3 regions of the Allobosea sp. NPDC055353 genome follow, and region 3 is predicted to be linked to each of the others. Evidence: predicted binding sites of a transcription regulator. Region 3 holds the regulator's gene; each other region holds the start of a gene.

The links. The regulator HrcA, encoded in region 3, represses chaperone genes, less so after heat shock. The targets are predictions, from matches to a motif close to GTTAGCACTCNCNNNNNGNGAGTGCTAAC.
Region 1: the regulator HrcA is predicted to act here: its motif matches at 2,654-2,682, upstream of groES (co-chaperone GroES).
Region 2: the regulator HrcA is predicted to act here: its motif matches at 2,580-2,608, upstream of groES (co-chaperone GroES).

What each region holds. Positions count from the first base shown of each region.
Region 1 covers NZ_JBSHMC010000001.1:2,453,917-2,460,202, reverse strand. Annotated here, with positions in the region: gene ACWIEX_RS11320 (hypothetical protein) at 1-143, opposite strand, end outside; gene ACWIEX_RS11315 (Hsp20/alpha crystallin family protein) at 430-927, opposite strand; gene ACWIEX_RS11310 (Hsp20 family protein) at 1,016-1,492, opposite strand; gene ACWIEX_RS11305 (DUF982 domain-containing protein) at 1,821-2,114, opposite strand; gene ACWIEX_RS11300 (usg protein) at 2,289-2,558, opposite strand; gene groES (co-chaperone GroES) at 2,821-3,135, shown strand; gene groL (chaperonin GroEL) at 3,194-4,819, shown strand; gene ACWIEX_RS11285 (hypothetical protein) at 4,896-5,111, shown strand; gene ACWIEX_RS11280 (hypothetical protein) at 5,163-5,474, shown strand; gene htpG (molecular chaperone HtpG) at 5,547-6,286, shown strand, end outside.
Region 2 covers NZ_JBSHMC010000001.1:1,189,692-1,195,977, reverse strand. Annotated here, with positions in the region: partial or broken gene ACWIEX_RS05480 (GNAT family N-acetyltransferase) at 1-364, shown strand, start outside; gene ACWIEX_RS05475 (DMT family transporter) at 450-1,292, shown strand; gene ACWIEX_RS05470 (PaaI family thioesterase) at 1,279-1,758, opposite strand; gene ACWIEX_RS05465 (MarR family winged helix-turn-helix transcriptional regulator) at 1,988-2,443, opposite strand; gene groES (co-chaperone GroES) at 2,672-2,959, shown strand; gene groL (chaperonin GroEL) at 3,008-4,645, shown strand; gene ACWIEX_RS05450 (branched-chain amino acid ABC transporter substrate-binding protein) at 4,841-5,950, shown strand.
Region 3 covers NZ_JBSHMC010000003.1:244,472-250,757, reverse strand. Annotated here, with positions in the region: gene rdgB (RdgB/HAM1 family non-canonical purine NTP pyrophosphatase) at 1-47, opposite strand, end outside; gene rph (ribonuclease PH) at 50-766, opposite strand; gene hrcA (heat-inducible transcriptional repressor HrcA) at 911-1,996, shown strand; gene ACWIEX_RS21710 (DUF3297 family protein) at 2,085-2,333, shown strand; gene ACWIEX_RS21705 (GNAT family N-acetyltransferase) at 2,481-3,017, opposite strand; gene ACWIEX_RS21700 (helix-turn-helix domain-containing protein) at 3,014-3,613, opposite strand; gene lepA (translation elongation factor 4) at 3,874-5,679, shown strand; gene ACWIEX_RS21690 (GIY-YIG nuclease family protein) at 5,859-6,194, opposite strand; gene ACWIEX_RS21685 (hypothetical protein) at 6,284-6,286, opposite strand, start outside.

The sequences.
Region 1 (6,286 bases), on a different contig from region 3:
AGGGCCGTCATCGGCAACACGAGGAGGACGTCTGCGTCCCCGATCGTCTCGAATGTTATGGCTGCATCGCCTCGCGGGTCGCTGCTCATTTGGATCATCGTCGGTTTAATGACCGGGATCTCAACTGTCTTCTTCTCGGACATGGGGCGGCTCGTCGAGTTAGTTCTCGCAACGCACTTGTGGCGCTTCAACAGTTCGCATCCCCGGCTGGTTCCAGACGGGTGACCCAAGACCTGACCAATCGAGAAAAGCACTGACAATGAAGCTGGCGCTGGTGAGGCCGGCGCCAGGGGGTGGCCACTCTCGGCAAGACGACGGAGCTAGAATGGACCGGGGCCTCGCGCGGCTCCGGCCCGCGCCAGCATTCGTCTCGTGACGCTCCAGCAGCTGGCGGCGCCCGAGGCGCGCCGCCAGGGTCTCGGCGATCTGCTAATGCTTGATCGCGATGCGCTTGACCTGAGACTGCGCCCTCTCGCTCTTGGGCAGGACGACCGTCAGCACGCCGTTCCTGAAGCGGGCATCGATCTTGTCCTGCTCGACCTCATAGCCGAGGGGGATGTGACGCTCGAAGCGGCCGTAATACCGCTCCGAAAACTGCCTCTCCTTGTTCTCGCTCTCGGCACGCTTCTCGCCCCTGAGGGTGAGAGTGTCACCATCGAGCAGGATCTCCAGGTCCTTCTCCTCCATTCCCGGAATTTCGGCGGTCACCTTGATATCCCTGGCTGTCTCGGAGACCTCGACCTTCGGCCAACCGCCGTTGAAGGGCGGCAGCGAACCAAGGCTGTCGAACGAGCGGTACATGTCGTCGAACAGACGATTGACCTCGCGATGGAGCGAGAAGACGGGGTTGTGCTGATCATCGCGATACAGCGCGGGAGGCCGATTGCCGTTATCGCGGCCCCAGGGGATCAAATCTCGAACGCTCATGACATCCTCCTTGCGTTCAAACATCGAAGCGGATTCGCGGCGCCGGGCTCGCCGCCCGGCGCTCAACGCTGATTCAATCAGCCTCTGCTCAGGCTGCGCGCTTCTCCGAGTCGATCTGCCGCCGATCGGCTTTCGGCAGTGCGGTGCCGGTGGCGATCTCGATCCGGCGCGGCTTCATCGCCTCTGGCAGCTCGCGTTTCAGATCGACCGTCAGCAAACCGTTCTCGAGGTTGGCGGCCACGATCTTGACGTGGTCAGCAAGCTCGAAGCGGCGCTGGAAGGTGCGCTCGGCAATGCCGTGGTGCAGATATCGGCCATTGTCCTGGCCGGCTTTCTGCCCGGACACCACCAGTAGGTTCGGCTCATGCTTGATGGTGAGCTCGTCCCGCGAGAAGCCGGCCACGGCCATCGTAATGCGATAGTCGTCGTCATCGGTCTTGACGATGTCGTAGGGCGGCCAGTTGCCGGGCGGGTCCAGCCGGCTTGCGGCTTCGATCGCACCGAATATGCGGTCGAAGCCGATGCTCGACCGATACAAAGGAGAAAAATCGAAGACGGTTCTCATAACCACATCCTCCATTGAGCAACATGGGCACAAGTCGGTCATTCCGAGGTCTCACCGATGTCGGCTTGACCGGCCGATCCCTCAAAAGGCGCTCGGCAATTAGCGATTTGGATCCGGTCGGCGGACGTTCAAGGGGATCAGTGAGATTTTTGGGGGAATCGTTCGATGGCTCGGAAACGGTACCGCGCTGGGTGGGAGCTCCCGGTCGGGCTGGGCTCTCAAAGCCGTAACCGCCCGCCCCAAATCCGGGGCAGGATTTCGGCAATAAAACAGCGTCCCGCGGCTTCGGAAATGCCCGGCCCCCACCGGTGCGGAGCCGGGCCACTGGTCAAGCGTGGCCGCGCGAGCCTTCCTTGCGGCTGCTGGCGAACGCGGCCACGTCGGGCGCAAGAAGATCATGCTTTTCCGCCCAGGACGCGAACAAGCCGCGCGCCGTGTCTGGTTCGATCTCTCCGCGGATCGCCGCCAGGCAGGCTTTCAGCGCAAAGCCGTGGACCGGATCGCGCCTGGTCTCCGGCCAGTCGGCCAAGAACATGTAGGCCTCCATTGCGGACGCGATCGCCGCCGGATGCCCGAGCCCGGTCAGGATCACGACCGGCCTCTCGAAGTCGTCTGATGTCATCATGCAGTCCTCCCTTGGCGGGGAGCGATTGCCAACGTTGCCATAGCCATATCCTCCAGGAAGCAACATGGATCCGGTTTGGTTGATCACCGCGTCGAGCGCGCTGTCGCTGTCGGCGGCTGCTATGATTTTGGGATGTGTTCTCTTCGGATCAAGCCCTGCGAAGCATCAACGTCACTGGAGCCGGAACTCGCCGCTGACCGCGCTGAGGTCGGCCGGCCCGATCAGGTCCTTGTGAGCGACGGTGATGCGGAACAGCTCGCCGTCAAGCTTGGCCTGCCAGAAGGCGAGGAACTTGTTGAGTTCGGGAAAGCGCGGAGCGAGGTCGTAATCCTGCCAGATATATTCCTGCAGGATCGAAGGGTGGTCGGGCAATCGGTAGAGGATGCCGGCGGTGGTCAATCCGTAGCCGGCGATCTGGCGGGCAAAGTCTGTCGAAGCCATTCCTTTCAGCTCCCTGGTTTTCACTGCGCCGATGGCAGCGGATTCTCAACGCTCTGGCAAGATGAAAGGTTGCGCTTGTGCTGCCTTTTCAGCCTGTTAGCACTCGATCAAAAAAAGTGCTGCCGACCTCTTGAAGGCAAAAATGGGGCAACCCAAATCTTCGCGCGGGCACGGCGCCTCAGGGCGCGCGGAACCTCGCCGCGAGACCTGAACAGGGCCGGCCCGCTTTGACATGTGACCGACATGGAAACTGGAGGAACTCATGAAGTTTCGGCCACTGCATGACCGCGTCGTCGTGAAGCGCATCGACGCCGAGGAGAAGACCAAGGGCGGGATCATCATTCCCGACACCGCCAAGGAAAAGCCGCAGGAGGGCGAGGTCGTCGCCGTTGGCGCTGGCGCGCGCGACGAGACCGGCAAGCTTGCGCCGCCCGACGTCAAGGTCGGCGACCGCGTGCTCTTCGGCAAATGGAGCGGCACCGAGGTCAAGATCGATGACCAGGATCTCCTGATCATGAAGGAGTCCGACATCATGGGCGTCGTCGAGACGACGGCCGCCTTCAAGAAGGCCGCCTGACGGGGCCTTCATCCCACATCATCAACCTGAAACCTCAAGTCTGAAGGAGTGAGGAATCATGGCTGCGAAGGACGTGAAGTTTTCGCAGGACGCGCGCGAGCGGATGCTGCGCGGCGTCGACACGCTTGCCAATGCCGTGAAGGTCACGCTGGGTCCGAAGGGCCGCAACGTCGTGATCGAGAAGTCGTTCGGTGCGCCCCGCATCACCAAGGACGGCGTCACCGTCGCCAAGGAGATCGAACTTTCCGACAAGTTCGAGAATATGGGCGCCCAGATGGTCCGCGTGGTGGCCTCGAAGCAGAACGATGCGGCCGGTGACGGCACCACGACCGCGACGGTGCTCGCCCAGGCCATCGTCCGCGAGGGCGCCAAGGCCGTCGCCGCCGGCATCAATCCGATGGACCTCAAGCGCGGCATCGATCTCGCCGTCGAGGCCGTGACGAAGTCGCTCGGCGAGCATTCGAAGACCATCACCGGTTCAGAGGAGGTTGCGCAGGTCGGCACCATCTCCGCCAATGGCGACCGCACGATCGGCGAGATGATCGCCGAGGCCATGAAGAAGGTCGGCAACGAGGGCGTCATCACCGTCGAGGAGGCCAAGACCGCCGAGACCGAGCTCGACGTCGTCGAGGGCATGCAGTTCGATCGCGGCTATCTCTCGCCCTATTTCGTGACCAACACCGAGAAGATGGTTGCGGAGCTCGACGACCCCTACATCCTGATCCACGAGAAGAAGCTCTCGGGCCTCCAGGCGATGCTGCCGCTGCTGGAAGCGGTCGTCCAGACTGGAAAACCGCTGCTGATCGTGGCGGAGGATGTCGAGGGCGAGGCTCTCGCCACGCTCGTCGTCAACAAGCTCCGGGGCGGCCTGAAGATCGCGGCCGTCAAGGCTCCGGGCTTCGGCGATCGTCGCAAGGCCATGCTCGAGGATATTGCCATCCTGACCGGCGGCACCGCGATCAGCGAGGATCTCGGCATCAAGCTGGAGACCGTCACTCTCGACATGCTCGGCAGGGCCAAGAAGGTCCGGATCGAGAAGGAAAACACGACCATTGTCGACGGTGCCGGCAAGAAGGCCGAGATTGACGCCCGTGTCGCCCAGATCAAGGCGCAGATCGAGGAAACCTCCTCGGACTACGACCGTGAGAAGCTCCAGGAACGCCTGGCCAAGCTCGCCGGCGGCGTCGCGGTCATCCGCGTCGGCGGCGCGACCGAAGTCGAGGTCAAGGAGAAGAAGGATCGCGTCGACGATGCCCTGAACGCCACCCGCGCAGCGGTCGAGGAGGGCATCCTGCCGGGCGGCGGCGTCGCCCTGCTGCGCGCGGTCAAGGCGCTCGAAGGGCTGGTGCCCGGCAATGACGACCAGAAGACCGGCGTCGAGATCGTCCGCAAGGCGATCACCGCGCCTGCCCGCCAGATCGTCGAGAATGCCGGCGGCGATGGCGCGGTCGTGGTCGGCAAGCTGCTGGAGTCTGCCGATTACGCCTGGGGCTATGATGCCCAGACCGGCGAGTACGGCGATCTGGTCAAGGCCGGCATCATCGACCCGACCAAGGTCGTGCGCACGGCAATCCAGGACGCGGCGTCGGTCGCGGGCCTGCTGATCACCACCGAGGCGATGATCGCCGAGGCGCCGAAGAAGGACCCGGCACCGGCCATGCCCGCCGGCGGCATGGACTATTGAGCATCGGGGGCGCCGCGGTTTCCGCGGCGCCCCCTCTCAGGATCCCAACCGCACATGCAATGCCTAGGGGAACGCTATGCCCTTTTCATCACTGACCGATCCCATCGATCTGGCCCGTGCCGAAGCTGCTCTTGAAAAGGCATGGGCGGAACTCAAGCCGTCGCTTTCGGCGGGCTCTGACGAGCTGGAGCGAAACAACCTCGCCTATATCGTGGCTTCGCTGGTTCCGCTGGCGCTCGACGAGGACGATCTCGCACTGCGTGCGATCGACCGGTTTCGCGAGAAGGCCTAGGCGAAAGGCTCCGTGAAAGCCCCTGCATTCTCTCAATCGCATCAGACCGACATGACCGACGGCACACAGGAACCTAAGGACATCTCACCGTCCGACCGCTTCAAGGCCCTCATCACCAACGCCGAGAGCGCAACGTATGGCCTCAAGGATAATCTCCTGGCCGTCATGACGCGGGATGGATCGGCAACGTGGCAGACTGTCGCCGCTCACATCGAGGCTCAGTTGCCCGGCGCCGGCGAGTTCGCGACCGCGCGGTTGAATGCCATACTTGCTCTGGTCAGGACGCTGTCCAATCGAGAGGCTCGGGCAGCACATGAGTATCGCTCCCTATTGTCGCCCCCGACAGTCCGTGCGACCGGCTAGCTCGCCGCGTTTGCGCAGGATATCGCTCTCCGCCGAGAACTTCTTGCTGTGCCATCTATTCGAGAAACCCGAATGACCACGACCGCCACGCCAGAGCATCGCAGCTTCGAAGCCGACGTCTCCCGCCTGCTCCACATGATGGTGCATTCGGTCTATTCCGACCGGGACGTTTTCCTGCGCGAACTGATCTCGAACGCAGCTGATGCCTGCGAGAAGCTGCGCTACGAAGCGATCGGCAACCCCGAACTTCTGGGGGATGACCCGAAGCTCGCGATCACCATCTCGGCCGATCCGGAGGCTGGCAGGCTGACCATTGCCGACAACGGCATCGGTATGAGCCATGACGAGATGATCGAAGCTCTCGGCACGATCGCCCGCTCCGGCACGCGCAGCTTCATGGAGCGGGTAGCAACCGCTGATGGCAAGGACGGCGCGCAGCTCATCGGCCAGTTCGGCGTCGGCTTTTATTCCGCCTTCATGGTGGCCGAGAAGGTCGAGGTTGTCAGCCGCCGTGCCGGCAGCGCCGAAGCGTGGACCTGGTCTTCCGACGGCAAGGGCGAATTCACGGTGGCGCCTGCGGCGCTGGACGAGGCTCCGTCCCGCGTGACGCGCGTGACGCTTCACCTGATGGAGGAGGCCAAGTCCTATGCCGAGCGCTGGACGCTGGAACGCATCGTCAAGGAACAGTCCGGCCATGTACCGGTCCCGATCTCGCTGATCACGGAGCCGGGCGCCGATGCGGTCGCCCTCTCCGACGGGGCCGCGCTTTGGACCAGGCCGAAGAGCGAGATCACCAAGGACGAATACGCTGA
Region 2 (6,286 bases), on a different contig from region 3:
CGCCCCGCTCTCCGCCCTGATCGCGGCGAGCTTCGCGGAATATCCGGGCTGCGTTTTCGTCGAGGCGGAACTTCCCGAACTGCGCCGGCCCGCGACCGCTTTCGCGGCCAAAGGCGGCATGCTTTGGATCGTGGATGGACCGGACGGCCGCATTGCCGGCTCGCTCGGCATCGTGCCGGTTCCCGAGCAGAACGCGGCCGAACTTGCCAAGGTCTATGTCGACCCGGCGTTCCGGGGCGCCGGGCTGGCACAGGCCCTCTTCGCCAGGGCGGTCGACTTCGCCGAACAGGGCGGCTTCGCCGAGATGACACTCTGGTCGGACACGCGCTTCACCCGCGGTCATCGCTTCTACGAGAAGCTCGGCTTCGTCCGCTGGCCGGGCGAACGCTATCTCGGCGACGCCTCGGAAAGCTGGGAGTATCATTCCGCAAGCGGCTGCACCCCGGCCCATGACCTTGTCCATCGCTTTCCGGGCCGCGCTCGGCATCGCCCTGCTGACTGCAATGGATGCGGTCATCAAAGGCCAGATGCAGCAGCATTCCTTCATCGTGGCGCTGTTCATGCGCTTCCTGATGGGCGGGCTCTGCGCTCTTGCGGTGCTGGCGATCGTCCGCCCGGCGCGCCCGACCCGCGCCAGCCTCATCGGCAACATCGTCCGCGTACCGATCGTCGTGCTGACGGCAGGCAGCTTCTTCTACTCGGTCTCGGTGCTGCCCTTGGCGGAAGCGTTGACGCTGTCTTTCCTCGCGCCGGTCTTCGTCGCGCTGCTCGGCGGGCTGATCCTCAAGGAGAAGATCGACAAGCGCATCCTGCAGGCGCTCGGCTTCGGGATCGCCGGCATGCTGGTGATGGTCTGGCCGCGGCTGCAGGGTCATGTCAGTGGCGCCAGCCTCGGCGTCGCCGCCGCGCTGTTCTCGGCCGTCAGCTACGCCTTCAACCTGATCCTGCTCAGGCGCATCGCTGTCCGCGAGCACCCGACCGTCATCGTCGCCTTCCAGAATTGCGGGCCGGCGCTGTGCCTCGCCATTCCGGCCTGGTACGCCTTCGTGCCGATGAGCTTCGGTGACCTCGCCGCCTATCTCTTCGCGGGAGCGCTCGGCGTCGCCGGCCATCTCACGCTGACCTCGGCCTATGCCCACGCGGCCGCCTCGCGCCTGGCGCCGATCGAATATACGGCGCTGGTCTGGGCGAGCCTGCTCGGCTTCTTCGTGTTCGGCGAGGTGCCGCTCTACACGACCTATGCGGGCGCCCTGCTGATCGTCGCGGGGGCCGTCGCCGTCAGCCGGCGCTAGGCTTCGCCGGAAAGACCAGGCAGGTCTCGGTGCCGTGCGCGAGCAGCTTGCCGCGCGCATCGACCAGCTTGCCTTCCGTCGTGATCACCGTGCCACCGCGATGGATCAGCTTGCCTTCGCAGCGCACCTTGCCGCTCTCCGGCATGACCGGGCGGACATAGTTCAGCTTCATCTCCAGCGTGGTGTAGCCCTCGCCCGGCTTCAACGTCGCGTGGGCGGCGCAGGCCATGGCGGAATCGAGGATCGTCGCGGTCCAGCCGCCATGGATCGTGCCGAGCGGATTGAAGAAGCGGGCCGAAGGCTGGCCGGTGAAAACCACCCTGCCCTCATCGGCCTCGACCAGCTCGAAATCCATGGCGTCGGCGAAGGGCGGCGCCGGATTGATGCCGGCGATGATCCCGCGCAGGAAACTCAAGCCATCGCCCGCGACCAGTTCCTCGCGAGATACCACCCCAACAGCGCGCATCGTATCGATCTCCATTCGTGTATCTGCACGATATGAAGAGAATGGCGAGCGGGTCAATCCGGGAGAGGGGCGAACCTTTCAACCCGATGCCATCCCGGACGCAGCGAAGCGGAGATCCGGGATCCATTCCGGAGCCTTTCCCGATTGAACCTCCGGAATGGATCCCGGGTCTCCCTGCGGTCGCCCGGGATGACGCTGAAAGGCTCGAATTCGACGTCAGAACCAGACCTCAGCGCTCGCCTCGCGCAGCCCGGCGCAGCGCCCTGAGGCCATCGCGGGTTTCGCGCCAGCGCTCCTCGCCGAAGCCCCCCTCGATCTTGTCCTGTGCAGCGCGCCAATAAGGGATGGCGGCCTCGATCGCGGCCCTGCCCTTTTCGGTCACGGCATAGACCGAGGCCCGCCCGCGGCACTCGACCGGCTCGACCATTCCTTCCGCGGCCAAGAGCTGGAGATTGCGCGTCAGCGAGGTCCGCTCCAGCGCGAAGCGCTCGGCCAGCTCCGTGACCGACTTCCATTGCCCGGTACTCAGCGCCGAAAGCAGGACGAACTGGGTGATCTTGAGGCCGCTCGGGCGCATCGCTTCGTCATAGGCCCGCGTCACGGCGCGTGCGGTCATGCGCACATGCAATGCGACGCAGGAGCGGGCGATGGCGTCGAGGCGCGGGTCGGGCGAGGGCGTCGTCATTCCGCCATGTTAGCGTGTTCAAGCGCTGCTGCCAGCAGGCCTGCTGCGACCTGCGACATCGCATCCGCCGGCATTCACTTTATCGCGGGGCGCTTCCTTGACTCTCCGGGCGCCCGCGCCTATCTCCCCGCCATCTGTTAGCACTCCCACCAAGTGACTGCTAACAGCCTCCCCCGGGAGCCCTTCAGCGGCACCCGAAACGAATAAGACCGAGAGGAAGACAGAACCATGAAGTTCCGTCCTTTGCATGACCGCGTCGTGGTCCGTCGCCTGGATGGCGAAGAGAAGACCAAGGGTGGCATCATCATCCCCGAGACGGCCAAGGAAAAGCCCCAGGAGGGCGAGGTCATCGCCGTCGGTTCCGGCGCGCGTGACGAGGCCGGCAAGCTCGTTGCCCTCGACGTCAAGAAGGGCGACCGCGTCCTGTTCGGCAAGTGGTCGGGCACCGAGGTCAAGATCGATGGTCAGGACCTCCTGATCATGAAGGAATCCGACATCATGGGCGTCGTCGGCTGATAGCCGCCTGACCGCTCTCTTCCGTTTCCAGTTCAAGGAGTAGCTCTGATGGCTGCTAAAGACGTCAAGTTCGGCACCGATGCCCGCGACAAGATGCTGCGCGGCGTGGATATCCTCGCCAACGCCGTGAAGGTCACGCTGGGTCCGAAGGGCCGCAACGTCGTGATCGAGAAGTCGTTCGGCGCCCCGCGCATCACCAAGGACGGCGTCACCGTCGCCAAGGAAATCGAGCTTTCCGACAAGTTCGAGAACATGGGCGCCCAGATGGTCCGCGAAGTCGCTTCGCGCCAGAACGACCATGCCGGCGACGGCACCACCACCGCCACGGTTCTCGCCCAGGCGATCGTCCGTGAAGGCGCCAAGTCGGTTGCGGCCGGCATGAACCCGATGGACCTGAAGCGCGGCATCGACCTCGCTGTCGAGGCCATCGTCGCCGACCTCAAGAAGAACTCCAAGAAGGTCACGTCCAACGCGGAAGTCGCGCAGGTCGGCACCATCTCGGCGAACGGCGACGAGTCGGTCGGCAAGATGATCTCGACCGCCATGCAGAAGGTCGGCAACGAGGGTGTCATCACCGTCGAGGAGGCCAAGACCGCCGAGACCGAGCTCGACGTCGTCGAGGGCATGCAGTTCGACCGCGGCTATCTCTCGCCGTACTTCATCACCAACTCGGAGAAGATGGTCGCCGAGCTGGAAGACCCCTACATCCTGATCTTCGAGAAGAAGCTGTCCTCGCTCCAGGCGATGCTGCCGATCCTCGAGGCCGTCGTGCAGACCGGCAAGCCGCTGCTCATCATCGCCGAGGACGTCGAGGGCGAGGCCCTGGCCACGCTCGTCGTCAACAAGCTCCGTGGCGGCCTGAAGGTCGCGGCCGTCAAGGCTCCGGGCTTCGGTGATCGCCGCAAGGCCATGCTCGAGGACATCTCGATCCTGACCGCCGGCCAGATGATCTCGGAAGACCTCGGCATCAAGCTCGAGACCGTGACGCTCAACATGCTCGGCCGCGCCAAGAAGGTGCGCATCGAGAAGGAGAACACCACGATCATCGACGGCGCCGGCAAGAAGAAGGACATCGAGGCTCGCGTCGGCCAGATCAAGGCCCAGATCGAGGAGACCTCCTCGGACTACGACCGTGAGAAGCTCCAGGAGCGTCTGGCCAAGCTCGCCGGCGGCGTCGCGGTCATCCGCGTCGGCGGCGCGACCGAGGTCGAGGTCAAGGAGAAGAAGGACCGCGTCGACGACGCCCTGAACGCGACCCGCGCTGCGGTCGAAGAAGGCATCCTTCCCGGCGGCGGCGTTGCGCTCCTGCGCGCGCTCTCCTCGGTCAAGGGCATCAAGACCCAGAACGACGACCAGAAGACCGGCGTCGAGATCGTCCGCAAGGCGATCGCCGCTCCGGCTCGCCAGATCGTCGACAACGCCGGCGATGACGGCGCGGTCGTGATCGGCAAGCTGCTCGAGGCCAAGGACTACTCCTACGGCTACAACGCCCAGACCGGCGAGTACGGCGATCTGGTCAAGGCCGGCATCATCGACCCGACCAAGGTCGTGCGCACGGCGATCCAGGACGCGGCTTCGATCGCCGGCCTGCTGATCACCACCGAGGCGATGGTTGCCGAGCAGCCGAAGAAGGACGCCCCGATGCCCCCGATGGGCGGCGGCGGCATGGGCGGCATGGACTTCTGAGGAAGTCCAGCTTCTCGCAAGCTACCAGGAAGGCCCGGCGCAAGCCGGGCCTTTTTCGTTGGCGTGCGGCCATGCGTCCCAGGCCGCCCGCTCGGGAGCCGATGCGATGTCCTCGCCGGTCCTCCTCGCCTATAAAAGCGGCAAGCGCCCCGCAATGGACGGGCGCGGAAACGCCAAACCGATCGGGAGAGGCCCATGAAAACCTCCACATTCCTTACGAGTGTCGCCTTTGCCACGACGCTGCTCGCTGCCCAGGCCGCGCAGGCCGACATCACCATCGGCCTCGTCGCGCCGCTGACCGGCCCGGTCGCCGCCTATGGCGACCAGGTCAAGAACGGCGCCCAGACCGCCGTCGACGTCATCAACAAGAATGGCGGCGTCCTCGGCGAGAAGCTCGTTTTGAAGCTCGCCGACGATGCCGGCGATCCGAAGCAGGGCGTCTCCTCCGCCAACCTGCTCGTCGGCGACAAGGTCAAGTTCGTCGTCGGCCCGGTGACCTCCGGCGTCGCCATGGCGGTCTCGGACGTGTTTTCGGAGAGCGGCGTGCTGATGGTGACGCCGACCGCGACCTCGCCGGCGCTGACGACGCGCGGCCTGACCAATGTCTTCCGCACCTGCGGCCGCGACGACCAGCAGGCCGACATCGCCGCGACCTATGTCCTGAAGAACCTCAAGGACAAGAAGATCGCGATCGTCCACGACAAGGGCACCTACGGCAAGGGCCTCGCCGACGCCTTCCAGAAGGGCATCAATGCCGGCGGGCTCAAGGAAGTGATCGCCCTGACGGTCAATCCCGGCGACAAGGACCTCTCCGCCGTCGTGACGCGCCTGAAGGCTGCGAATGTCGACGCCATCTATTTCGGCGGCTACCATCCCGAGGGCGGCCTGCTCGCGCGCCAGCTCGCCGATGCCGGCGTCAAGGCGACGATCATCGGTGGCGAAGGCCTCTCCAACACCGAGTTCGCGGCGATCGGCGGCGACCGTGCCACCGGCACGCTCTTCACCAACGCGACGGACGCGCTGAAGAACCCCGACTCGGCCCAGGCCGTCGCGGCGCTGAAGGAGAAGGGCATCCCGCCTGAGGCTTTCACGCTCAACGCCTATGCCGCCGTCGAGGTGCTCAAGGCCGCGATCGAGAAGGCCGGCAAGCTGGGCGATGCCAATGGCGCCGCCAAGGCCCTGCATTCCGGCATGCCGGTCAAGACCGCGATCGGCACGCTGACCTATGGCAAGACCGGCGACCTGAGCTCGCCGAGCTTCTCGATGTACAAGTGGGACGCCGGCAAGATCGTCGCCGCCGAGTGACCTGCGGGGGTGGCTGAGCCGCCTCTTCCAGCCTCCCGCCCCGGACGAACCTCGCTCGTCCGGGGCGTTTCGTTTTCAGGCACGCGCCACGCTGCATTTCGCAGGAGCGTAGGTCATCCCCGACAAGCTGCGAAGCAGCGCCGATCCGGGATCCATGCCGGAGCCTTTCCGATGCAGGTTCCGGAATGGATCCCGGGCCTCCCTGCGGTCGCCCGGGATGACCGCGCATTTTGCCGGAGGCCCGTCATCAGAACCGTTGCGCGCCTCGCCGCCATCTTTCCGCAAGATGACAATTTGCTCATCCGGGCGCGTCGCCATTGAAAGGCCACTCCCGCT
Region 3 (6,286 bases):
TGGGTCGCGATCACGACCTTGCCGGTGAGAAGGCGATGCGGGCTCATGCTCAGGCCACCGCCGCCTTCTGCAGCGTGACGAGCTTGGCGACACCGCCCTTGGCGAGCTTGAGCAGCGCGAGCAGCTCTTCTTCCGAGAAGGGCGCGCCCTCGGCCGTGCCCTGCACCTCGACGATGCCGCCCGAGCCGGTGATGACGAAATTCGCGTCGGTCTGCGCGCCGGAATCCTCGACATAGTCGAGATCGATCACCGGGTTGCCGGCGACGATGCCGCAGGAGATCGCGGCGACATGGTCCTTCAGCGGGTTGGTGCCCTTGAGCAGGCCGCGCCCTTCCATCCATTTCAGCGCATCGTGCAGCGCGACCCAGGCGCCGGTGATCGAGGCCGTGCGGGTGCCGCCATCGGCCTGCAGCACGTCGCAATCGACGACGATCTGGCGCTCGCCGATCGCAGTCAGGTCGACCACGGCGCGAAGCGAGCGGCCGATCAGGCGCTGGATTTCCTGCGTGCGGCCCGACGGCTTGCCGGAGGTGACCTCGCGGCGCGTGCGCTCGTGGGTGGCGCGCGGCAGCATCGAATACTCGGCGGTGACCCAGCCTTTGCCGGTGCCGCGCAGCCACGGTGGCCCCTTTTCCTCGACGGTCGCGGCGCAGAGCACCTTGGTCTCGCCGAACGTCACCATGCAGGAGCCCTCGGCATAGCGCACCACGCCGCGTTCGAGCGTGACCTTGCGCATCTCGTCGGCGGCGCGTTTGGAGGGTCGCATGAAACTGTCCTGTCTTGCGGGGAAGTGGCGGCTTGTAGGCGCTTGCGCCGCGCGCGGCAAGGCGCCGGCCGGGCTTGCCCCTTGATCCGCGCCTCCGGCATGACGACAATAGGACAAGAACGACATTTCGCCTGAAAAAGGTTCATGAGCGCCCATACGCCCCGCCCCGAGACGATCAGTGGCCTGGTCGAGACCGACCAGCGCTCGCGCGAGATTTTTCGTCAGATCGTCGACGGGTATCTGACCACTGGCGAGCCCGTCGGCTCGCGCAACATCGCCCGCCTGCTGCCGATGGCCTTGTCGCCGGCGACGGTGCGCAATGTCATGACCGACTTGGAAATGGCCGGGCTGATCTATGCGCCGCACACCTCGGCCGGGCGCCTGCCGACAGAAAGAGGCCTGCGCTTCTTCGTCGATGCGATGATGGAGGTCGGCAATCTCACCACCGAGGAGCGCTCGCGCATCGAGGCCCAGATCAGGGTCGCCGCCAGCAACCGCAATCTCGACCAGACGCTGACCGAGGCCTCGGCGCTGCTCTCCGGCCTGTCGCGGGGCGCCGGCGTCGTCGTCACCACCAAGACCGATGTCCGGCTGAAGCATATCGAGTTCGTCCGGCTCGATCCGCTGCGCGCGCTGGTCGTGCTGGTCTCCGAGGACGGCACGGTCGAGAACCGCCTGCTGGCGCTGCCGCCCGGATTGCCGGCCTCGGCGCTGAGCGAGGCCGCGAACTTCCTCAATGCCCGCATCCTCGGCAAGACGCTGGCCGAACTGCGCGGCGAGATCGGCGGGCAGCGCGCCCTGATGGAACGCGAGCTCGACGCCCTGACGGCACGGCTCGTCGAAAGCGGCATCGCGACCCAGGCCGGCCCCGGCAGCGACCGCCATCTCATCGTGCGCGGCCAGGCCAATCTGCTCGACGATCTCCGGGCGCAGGAGGATCTCGAACGCATCCGCATGCTCTTCGGCGATCTGGAGACGCAGACCGACGTCATCGATCTGCTCTCCCGGGCCGAGGATGGCGACGGCGTGCGCATCTTCATCGGCTCGGAGAACAAGCTGTTCTCGATGTCCGGCTCCTCGATGGTCGCCGCGCCTTTCCGCGACGCGGAGCAGCGCATCGTCGGCGTCGTCGGCATCATCGGCCCGACGCGCCTGAACTATGCCCGCATCGTTCCGATGGTCGACTATACCGCCAAGGTCGTCGGTCGCCTGCTCGATGGCAGCCGCTAGGCGTTGGCCAAGGCCCTGAGTTGGCTTTGCCGGCGGAAGCGGCTATCGAGCGGGCAAAGCAACACTTTCCGCAATTCAGGTGCGACCCATGTCCGAGCAGCTTCCCGACCGTCTGTCTGTCAATCCGGACAGCCCTTTCTACAATGAAGAGGTGCTGGCGCGCGATATCGGCATCCGCTTCAAGGGCGTCGAGAAGACCAATGTCGAGGAGTATTGCGTCTCCGAGGGCTGGGTGAAGGTCTCCGCCGGCAACGCCAAGGACCGCTTCGGCCGCCCGATGACGATCACGCTCAAGGGCCCGGTCGAGCCCTACATCCGCGGCAGCGCCGAGGGCTGAGCCTTCCTTGTCATTCCGGGGCTTCGCGCAGCGAAGAACCCGGAATCCACGACCGGGCGAGCCGCTCGTTGTGGGATATCAAATGCCTCACCCCGTCGTGGGTTCCGGGTTCACGCCTCCGGCGCGCCCCGGAATGACAACGGTGGTTCAAGTCAGGCTCTTGTAGAAAAACGTCGAGCCGCAATCGGCTCCATCAGGCATCAGCGCATAGCGTGGGATCGTGCCGGCTTCGGTCCAGCCCAGCCGGTTATAGAGCCGGCGCGCTGCGCCATGCTCGTCCGTGTCGAGCACCAGCAGGTCGCGCCCCTTCTCCCGCGCGATCGCCTCGGCACGCTGCATCAAGGCCTCGCCGATGCCTTGCCGTCGCGCGTGGGAATGGACCAGCACCTTGGCGATCTCGGCCCGGTGCGGCTGGTTCGGCTTTCCTATCAGGTGGAGCTGGGCCGTGCCGACGAGGCCGTCCTCGTTTCGCGCGGCGAGCAGGATGACCTGCCCGCTCGTGACGCCGGCAGCGACGTCGCGCCAGAAGCGCTCGTAATCGTCTGATGTGTTCCAGTTCATGAAGCCGACCGAGGCGCCGTTGGTGACGCTGTCGCGTAGGATCTCGGCCAGTGCCGGAATGGCGGCCTCGGCAGCGACGGCATCGAGCGTCTCGATGGCGAGGGTGAAAGCGTGCGCATTCATGCGACATGTCCCGGAAAGGCGCCGCTTCCCGCGGCGAGGATGACGGCATAGCGGACGGGCGCGTCGCCCGGATTGCGATAGATGATCGGGCCGCGCAGATGCATCTGCAGGCAGTCGCCCTCGGCGAGGTCGTGGCGGATGCCTTCGACCATCAGGTCGAGTTGTCCGCGCAGCACCCAGACCTGCTGGTCGAGCGCCGCCGCTCCGGTCGCATTGTCGAGCCGCACTTCGGCTCCACCAGGCAATTCGACCTCGACGATCTCGAAGCCCGACCCGGTCCCGCGCGGCGAGACGTTGCGGCGCAGATAGCCGCTCGCCGGATCGCGCCAGACCGGCTGGGCGTCGCGGCGCGCTAGCGGCCCGCTTCCTGCATTCTCCTCCAGCAGGGCCGAGAGCGAGAGGCCGAGTCCGGAGCCGAGCCGGACCAGCAGTGCCGCCGTCGGGCTCGATTCGCCACGCTCGACGCGGGAGATCATCGCCCGGCTGACGCCGCTGCGCTCGGCCAGCGCGTCGAGCGTCAGGCCATGGCGCTGGCGGGCCGCCTTGAGGCGCTGCCCGAGCACGCGGTCGATCTCGGTGTCGTGTTCGAACTCCATGAATGAAGAATAATTCTCAGATATTGGAAATTGCAAGTTGGATTTTAAGAACCGGCAGAACCTCCCTGTCATCCCCGACAAGCCGCGAAGCGGCGCCGATCCTGGATCCATGCCTGAACCGTTATCGGAAGGGTTCCGGAATGGATCCCGGGTCTTCGCTGCACTGCGCCCGGGATGACAGGAGAGTTTAATGGTCGTCCGTCGGGCTTCGGAACGCGCAACCGCTTGGCGCCGCGCCCCTTCACTGCTATGGCGCGCGCATGAGCACCCGTTCCATCGACAATATCCGCAACTTCTCGATCGTTGCCCATATCGACCACGGCAAGTCGACGCTGGCCGACCGTCTGATCCAGCAGACCGGCACCGTCGCCGCCCGCGACATGAGCGACCAGATCCTCGACTCGATGGATATCGAGAAGGAGCGCGGCATCACCATCAAGGCGCAGACGGTGCGGCTCGACTATCGGGCCAAGGACGGCAAGGACTATGTCCTCAACCTGATGGACACGCCCGGCCATGTCGACTTCGCCTATGAGGTCTCGCGTTCGCTCGCGGCCTGCGAGGGTTCGCTCCTGGTCGTCGACGCCTCGCAGGGCGTCGAGGCGCAGACGCTCGCCAACGTCTATCAGGCGCTCGACGCCAACCACGAGATCGTCACCGTCCTCAACAAGATCGACCTGCCGGCCGCCGAGCCGGAGCGGATCAAGCAGCAGATCGAGGACGTGATCGGGCTCGATGCCTCCGAGGCCGTGCCGATCTCGGCCAAGACCGGCCTCAACATCGAGGGCGTGCTGGAGGCGATCGTCGAGAAGCTGCCGGCGCCGAAGGGCGATCCCGATGCGCCGCTCAAGTGCCTGCTGGTCGACTCATGGTACGACGCCTATCTCGGCGTCGTCGTGCTGGTGCGCGTCATCGACGGCGTGCTGAAGAAGGGCATGACGATCCGGATGATGCGGGCCAACGCCTCCTATGGCGTCGATCGCGTCGGCGTGTTCAAGCCGAAGATGACCGAGGTCAAGCAGCTCGGCCCCGGCGAGGTCGGCTTCTTCACCGCCTCGATCAAGGAGGTCGCGGATACCGCCGTCGGCGACACCATCACCGACGAGAAGAAGCCGATCGCCGAGCCGCTGCCGGGCTTCAAGCCGGTGCAGCCGGTGGTGTTCTGCGGCATCTTCCCGGTCGACGCTGCCGATTTCGAGGTGCTGCGCGCAGCCATGAGCCGTTTGCGGCTGAACGACGCCTCGTTCTCCTACGAGATGGAGACCTCGGCCGCGCTCGGCTTCGGCTTCCGCTGCGGCTTCCTCGGGCTCTTGCATCTGGAGATCATCCAGGAGCGGCTGGAGCGCGAGTTCAACCTCAACCTGATCTCGACCGCACCCTCGGTGGTCTACCATCTCAAGCTGCGCGACGGCACGACGCTGGAGCTGCACAACCCGGCCGACATGCCGGACGTGATGAAGATCGAGTTCATCGAGGAGCCCTGGATCAAGGCGACGATCTTCACGCCCGACGAATATCTCGGTTCCGTCCTGAAGCTCTGCCAGGATCGCCGCGGCATTCAGACCGACCTGTCCTATGTCGGCTCGCGCGCCAAGGTCGTCTACGATCTGCCGCTGAACGAAGTGGTGTTCGATTTCTACGACCGGCTCAAGTCGATCTCGAAGGGTTATGCCTCCTTCGACTACGCCATCACCGATTATCGCGAGGGCGACCTCGTGCGCATGTCGATCCTGGTCAATGCCGAGCCGGTCGATGCGCTCTCGATGCTGGTCCACCGCTCGCGTGCTGACGCCCGTGGCCGCGCCATGTGCGAGAAGCTCAAGGAGCTGATCCCGCCGCATATGTTCCAGATTCCGGTTCAGGCGGCCATTGGGGGCAAGATCATCGCCCGCGAGACCATCCGCGCGCTGCGCAAGGACGTGACCGCCAAATGCTATGGCGGCGACGCGACCCGCAAGCGCAAGCTTCTGGAGAAGCAGAAGGAAGGCAAGAAGAAGATGCGGCAGTTCGGCAAGGTCGAAATCCCGCAGGAAGCCTTCATCGCCGCCCTCAAGATGGACGATTGAGCGGACGGCGGCCGCCCCTCCGCACCTCTGCTTTCTTCAGGAAAAGGTACGGTCATCCCGGACAAGCCGCGTGAGCGGCGCCGATCCGGGATCCATGCCTGAACCGTTCCGGAATGGATCCCGGGTCTGCGCTTCGCTCCGCCCGGGATGACCTGCGGGATGGGGCAAGTTGTGCTCGATCAAAGCGCTTCCGCGCCGAGCTTCGCCTGCCAATGGGTGAGGCGCTCCTTCAGCACGCGATCCAGGACATAGGCGATATCCTCGTCTTCCAGCCTTTCCAGGGCCTCGAAGCGGAAGGCCTCTGGGCCATGCGCGTTCCAGGCGGCTTGCAAGGAGCGTTGCCGGTGGCTGCCATGGCGCAAGGTGAAGCGCAGGCGGTTCTCGATCGTTGAAAGATCGGGCGCCTGCCCCACCCACGTCAGCCTGGCCGCCTCGCAATGGAAGGCGAAGATGCCCGCCACCGTCTTCCGCTCCTTGTAGGCGGCCCTTGCCGCCTTCCTGTCCGCGATCTGCATCGGTGCAACCCATCCTGTTCGATGGGGCTTAATAATACCCGGATTTTAATAAAGCAAGATTTTTATCCGGGTGTTTATGAGATGCCGCTTCA